Regions from separate parts of the Pseudoalteromonas sp. AOP7-A1-14 genome, predicted to be linked through region 1. Evidence: predicted binding sites of a transcription regulator. Region 1 holds the regulator's gene; each other region holds the start of a gene.
The links. The regulator ArgR, encoded in region 1, controls arginine synthesis, uptake and breakdown. The targets are predictions, from matches to a motif close to ANTGAATANNTATTCANT.
Positions count from the first base shown of each region.

Region 1 (2,277 bases):
ATAGGTAAGTATTAACAGTCACTGAATCGAGTTATTTCAATTAGATAACGTTGAGTTAGCTATTAATAGAATAAAATAGAAATAGGCTACGCGGTTTGCTGCAATGCTTTTCATTCGAAAAATTCGGCCGTGTCAAACATTTAAGCTAAGGATATATCATGGCGCAAGCGCAATCTGGAATTTGTGCTGAGGCAAACTTACACGGTTTGCATTTGTTTTTTAACGTGCTAGATAGTCACGATGAGTCTTTACGTAAAAAATTAAAACGAGTCAGTGCAATACAAGATGAATTTGCTGATCAATTCTCTGAGTCTATGCTTACAAGCTTTGTCGCAATTGGTGCTCAGTATTGGCCGCACTTGCTTCCTGAGTTTATCCCAGACGAATTAAAAAGTTTCCCTAATATAACTCATAGTGAGTATCTTATGGGGGCTGAGCCTTTCGACTTATTTATTCAAATCCGTTCAGATCGCGAAGATGTAAATCACTTATTTGCACTGCAAATCTTAAAGCTATTTTCACCAGATGTTGAGCTGGTGGAGCAAGTTCGTAACTTTCGCTTTTTAGATGGTCGTGATTTTAATGGCTTTATTTATGGTGGCGATATGCCTTATGGCAGACAAAAACGCACCACGGCATTAATTAATAAGCCAGGTCACTTTGAAGATCAGGGCAGTTATATTCATGTGCAACGTTTTGTGCATGATTTAAGTGTATGGCAGCACCTATCACTGACAGAACAAGAACAAATAATGGGGCGCACACGCTTAGATAACACACTTGTGGTGCCTGCTATAAAAAGTAGTCATGCCGTTAGGGTAGAACTTAAAGATGAACAAGGGCTGCCGATTTTATTAAATCAAAGTATGCCTTTTGGTGATGTACACGAACAGGGGATTTTAACGGTTAGTTGTTCCGCTTCAGGGGAGGCTTTTACGCAAGTGCTTAAGAGTCGCTTGGGGGAGTGTTCTGATCATTGGCTTGATTTTACTCAAGCCGATATGGGATCTGCGTTTTTTGCACCATCGTTAAACTTTTTAAAGCAACTGTAAGTTTAAACCGTATCAAATAAGATATGAACACGCTCAAGGGTGACATCTATTTCAGATATTTTCGCTGGCGCGATAAAAATAGTGTCATCGCCAGCAATGGTACCAAGTACGCCATCGGCCTTGCCTAATGAATCAAGCAAGCGAGCAATAAGCTGTGCAGCCCCAGGGCTGGTACGAATGATAATCATCATTTCGTTATGCATAATATCTATAACTAATTGGCGTAGAGGGCTTTTAGCAGTCGGTACGCCCATTTCAGCAGGTAAGCAGTAAACCATTTCTTGTTTTGCGTTACGGGTGCGTACAGCACCAAATTTACTTAACATGCGTGAGACTTTACTTTGGCTTATATTATCAAAGCCTTGCTCTTTTAAGGCCTCAACTATTTCACCTTGTGAGCCAAAGTTCTCTTCTTTTAATAACGCTTTAAAGGCTTTAACTAATGCTTCTTGCTTGTCTTGGGGTTGCATGTCGTAGATTCTTATTCATTAATGGTGGGGTAATTCTACACAATATTGCATAGTTATGCAGTAATTGTCTGATGAATTTCACCTGTAAACTACTTTATTTACAACTATGGTCGAAATTATATGCAAAATAAGCAGGATAAATTTGTCTTTAGGTGTTAATTTCATTATCTTTAGTGCCACTAAGTTTTTCCTACCTTAAATTATGGAGAGTTTTATGAAAGTTGCTGTTCTAGGCGCAGCTGGCGGTATCGGCCAAGCATTGTCTTTATTATTAAAAACAGGGTTACCTGCAGGTTCTGAATTATCATTATATGACGTAGCCCCAGTTGTTCCAGGTGTAGCGGTTGATCTTTCTCACATCCCAACTGACGTAAAAGTAGCGGGTTTTGGTGCCGATGACCTAGGTAAAGCGTTAGAGGGGGCTGATGTCGTACTTATCCCTGCAGGCATGCCACGTAAACCGGGTATGGATCGCGCTGATTTATTCAACGTGAATGCAGGTATTATCAAAACATTAGCAGAAGGCATCGTTGCTAACTGTCCAAAAGCATTAGTGGGTATTATAACTAACCCAGTAAACGGTACAGTGCCAATTGTAGCTGAAGTATTCAAAAAAGCGGGTACATACGACGCTAAGCGCGTTTTTGGTATTACAACCCTTGACGTGATCCGCTCTGAAGCCTTCATTGCTGAACTTAAAGGCGTTGATGTTGCGTCAGTTAAAGTCCCAGTAATTGGTGGTCACTCAGGCACGA
Region 1 covers NZ_JBQSVO010000003.1:66,911-69,187, reverse strand. The annotation lists gene ACT3RM_RS01190 (Dyp-type peroxidase) at 159-1,052, shown strand; gene argR (transcriptional regulator ArgR) at 1,055-1,522, opposite strand; gene mdh (malate dehydrogenase) at 1,737-2,277, shown strand, end outside.

Region 2 (2,277 bases), on a different contig from region 1:
TTTTTGATAAGTAGCAGTACTTAGCCCTGTTGTTGCATGGCACTGCATTGCAATTGGAATCGATACGGTTTCTTTTAAGCCTTTAATTAACTGCTCACAATCATAAGGTTTTAATAACCCCGCCATATCCTTAATACAAATAGAATGACAGCCTAGCTCTTCAAGCTCTTTTGCAAGCTTTAACCACATGTCTAACGTATGTACTGGACTTACAGTGTATGAAATGGTTCCTTGTGCATGCGCGCCAACTTTAACAGCCGCTTTAATGGCGGTTTCAAGGTTGCGTACATCGTTCATCGCATCAAAAATACGAAATACGTCAACGCCATTTTTATGGGCGCGCTCAACAAACTTTTCTACTACATCATCAGCATAATGACGATAGCCTAATAAGTTTTGACCACGCAACAACATTTGCTGCTTGGTATTTGGCATTGCGGCTTTTAAAGAACGAATGCGCTGCCAAGGATCTTCACCTAAATAACGAATACATGAATCAAAAGTAGCTCCGCCCCATGATTCTATTGACCAATAACCTGCGTCATCCAGTTTACTCGCAATTGGTAACATGTCATCAAGGCGCATACGTGTAGCCAGCAATGATTGGTGTGCGTCACGTAGTACAAGCTCTGTCAGTTTTAATTTAGCCATGAATTACCTCTTAGAATTATTGTTTGTTATTGTATTGAGCAATGGCCGCACTGATCGCAGCAACATGTTCACTAGGAACACCCTTTGCTTGAATTGACGCCTTTCGAGCAAGCGGCGCAACGGGATTTTCAAACCGCGCAGCTATTTTGGACATAAGTGAAATAGCCCAAATTAAAAACGAAAGAAAAAGAAATACTCCCACCATGCCTGTCAGCATTAAACTTGCCGCGGTAGTAAGTAAAGCACCTACATCCATCTTGCTCCCCTTGATAACTCAACCGAACAATTAAATAAAAATCCGATTATACTTAATATTTATGCACTAATCATAACAAAGCTCTATTTATTGTCTAGCACTTTGTCAAATGGTATAACCAATTACTACTAAAGTAACATATCAATATTTAACTTAATACTGTTGATAACAATGAAAACCGATAGGACTTAAACGATAAAAGCACTCGATATAGATAATAATTATAAAAGCGAAAAAACATGTGAGATTTAGCGCTTTAAAATAATGGCACTATAAAGAAAGTTAACTTAACATGAAATTGGTCTTACCAAGAATAAAATAGATATTATACGCTTATTTACGTATAAAACTCTCTGCGCCATAACTTACATTAATGGTATGAATAAGTTACATGACAAGTCGTAAAAATTACGTAACACTCAAATATACCCAGCTTGGAAAATAAATTAAAACAATAAAAATCAACAACTTAAAAAGTGGCACGTAACTCGCTTATCAATGATACGAACGATTTAGATGAACCAAGGAGAATACAATGTTACGCTGGACAATTACGTTTCTAGTTATTGCGTTAATCGCTGCAGTGTTAGGTTTTGGTGGTATCGCTGGTGCTGCTGCAGGAATAGCAAAAATAATCTTTTTTATATTTTTAGTACTATTAGTTATTTCATTAGTTTCTGGTGCCTTACGAGGAAAAAAACCCTAGATACTAATTAACTTATTAATCTTTTTAACCTTCGACAAGGAATTACATTATGAAATCATCAACAATTAAAGCAGGTGTTATCGCATTATTCGCAAGTTTTTTTATTATGGGTTGTGAAGATAACCATGCTGAGGATGCCGGAGAGCGCATTGATGAAGCTGTAACAGACGTGCAAAATGGTGTTGAAGACGCCTGTGAAGAAGCTAAAGAAGGCATGAATGCTGAAGAAACGAATTGCTAATAGCAATTTAGTTTAAAATTAAAAAAGCGACCCAATTGGGTCGCTTTTTTGTTATTAATTAAACCTATCTTATACTTAATTAAAGTCTTGCTTCAAGCATAAGGCGTTTCATATCGCGCACGGCTTTGTCTAAACCATCAATGGCTGCGCGAGCAATAATTGCATGGCCAATATTTAGTTCATATATTTCGGGCATTGCGGCAATCGGTTTTACATTGTGATAATGCAGTCCGTGGCCTGCATTGACGACTAAGCCAATACTAGCAGCATACTCTACACCTTGGCGGATATGTTCAAGCTCTTTTTGTGTGTCAGCATCATTTTGTGCATCCGCATAAGCGCCAGTATGAATTTCAACATAAGGGGCATTACACACTTTTGCGGCATCTAACTGGGCTTTATCTGCATCAATAAATAATGACA
Region 2 covers NZ_JBQSVO010000028.1:16,404-18,680, forward strand. The annotation lists gene oadA (sodium-extruding oxaloacetate decarboxylase subunit alpha) at 1-651, opposite strand, end outside; gene ACT3RM_RS06700 (OadG family protein) at 668-907, opposite strand; gene ACT3RM_RS06705 (DUF1328 domain-containing protein) at 1,443-1,613, shown strand; gene ACT3RM_RS06710 (hypothetical protein) at 1,663-1,854, shown strand; gene pdxJ (pyridoxine 5'-phosphate synthase) at 1,934-2,277, opposite strand, start outside.
Region 2: ACT3RM_RS06700 (OadG family protein) is a predicted target of ArgR. The motif match lies at 958-975, and genes of this name have one in related genera.

Region 3 (2,277 bases), on a different contig from region 1:
AAAAATAACTTCTGCATCTAACTCCTTTGCTATTGCTGCCGAGGCTTCATCAGCATTAACATTATACCATTGGCCATCTTCACCAAAGCCAACAGAGCTAACTAATGGCAAACGTCCTTGCTCTAAAAGGCTAGGAATAATACCAGGCTCGCCACTGGTACATTGACCGACCTGCCCTAATGCTTTTAGCTTTTGCGAAGCAATAACTCCTGCTTCATATAAACTAAGTCCTACAGGTTTATGGCCTGCAACAATTGCTTGGCTCATTAATTGTTTATTAGCACAGCCTGCCAGCGCACCGACTATATAAGGCATTTGCTCTTTTGGACTAATACGTAAACCTTGGTGCTTAGCACTAGCAAAACCTGCATCAGTAAGGCACTTATCAACTAATGATCCACCGCCATGAACAATAACAAACTGCGCTTGGGTTTGTTTAGCCAATACTTCAAACAACGCTTTTGCGGCATCTTCTGTATTGAGAACCGCACCACCGAGCTTAATGACCCATGTTTGCATTACTTACACCCTTTAAGCCTGTGCTATGGGGTAAGCCCATAGCTAAATTAATACACTGAACTGCTTGGCCGGCAGCGCCTTTTAATAAGTTATCAATTGCGGCCATTACAATAAGTTGCGTTCCTTGTTGCTGCCATGCAATATCTACAAAAGGTTGTTTAGCCACCCCTTTAATTGACGGGACTTTATTGCCGAGCAATCTAATTAATGGTTCATCAGCCAATACTTTATAAGCTTGCGTAACTTGTTCAGTTGTTACACCTGCTTTTAACTGCACGTAAATTGTTTCTAAAATACCCCGAGGGAAATTCCCTAAATGCGGTGTAAACAACACTTTATGACCTAGATGTAGCTCAATTTCAGGACTGTGGCGATGCTTAAATAATCCATAAGGTGTTAAGGATACTTCACAAAAATGAGTACCTACACTTGCTTTACGACCCGCCCCTGTAACACCTGAAACCGCATTAATAATAATCGGCTGTTCGGCCAAAAAACCAGCTTGTTGTAGCGGCTTTAAAGCATTAAGTGCTGCAGTTGGATAACAGCCTGCCACTGCAATTAACTTCGCTTTAGCAATTGCATCGCTGTTCCACTCAGCAAGACCATAAGCTGCATCAGCGAGTAGCTCGGTATGTTGATGCTCAAAACCATAATAGGTTTTATAATCTTCATTACTACTTAAACGATAACCACCGGATAAATCGAAAACCTTCTTACCCATGGCTAAAAAGCGTGGAGCTAAATCAACACTTACTTTATGGTCGGTGCATAGACATACAAAATCAGCTGAATTTTCAATGTCGTTATATGCGCTTTCGCCCAACGGTAATAAAGGCGAATCAAGCAAACCAAGGTGCTCTGGATACAAATCGCTTAATAATTTATTTTTATCTAAGCTTTGCTCAGAAACATAACAACCACTTAACGTTAATTGTGGGTGCTTAGCCACTAAACTGGCTAATTCTGCGCCGCTATAACCACTTGCGCCAATAATTACTACTTTCATTCGTTACTCTTTTTTGGTTTTGTTACATCATAGAAATTCAAATCAGGTTCGATAACACGTAAACAGGCTATCTTAAGTAATGAAATCAGTTTATCGTCGTTGTGTGAACATAGCGTTACTTAATATATTTATGCTTAAAAAGTGAATTGATATTCATCATAAATACTTTTATATTGTTATGCAATTAGAATGAATGATTATTTTGGAATTTTTTATGCCTTTACCGTCTTTTTTGTCCATGTATCAGCAATTAATTGCAGCGCCTTCAATTAGTGCTATGGATGAGTCATTAGCAATGACCAACAAAGGAGTAATTGATTTACTCGAAAGTTGGTGCACCGAACTTGGTTTTGAGTGTGAAATTACAGAGTTAGCAGGCCCAAAAGGCCGCTTTAATTTACTTGCTAAGCGTGGCCAAGGTGATGGTGGTTTAATGCTCGCCGGTCACACTGATACAGTCCCTTTTGATGATAGCCGCTGGAACTACAATCCATTTAAGTTAAGTGAACATGATAATAAATTATACGGTTTAGGTAGTATTGATATGAAAGGCTTTTTTGCTTTTGTATTACAAGCAATCAGCGAGCTTAACGAAAGCGAACAAAACCAACCTATTTTAATTTTAGCAACCGCCGATGAAGAAACCACGATGGCAGGCGCTCAGCAAATTTGTAAACACCCGAACTTAAAACCAGCGCGCTGTATTATTGGTGAACCTACTGATATGAAGCCTGTATTCACTCATAAAG
Region 3 covers NZ_JBQSVO010000109.1:7,151-9,427, forward strand. The annotation lists gene argB (acetylglutamate kinase) at 1-519, opposite strand, end outside; gene argC (N-acetyl-gamma-glutamyl-phosphate reductase) at 500-1,528, opposite strand; gene argE (acetylornithine deacetylase) at 1,743-2,277, shown strand, end outside.
Region 3: argC (N-acetyl-gamma-glutamyl-phosphate reductase) is a predicted target of ArgR. The motif match lies at 1,669-1,686, and genes of this name have one in related genera.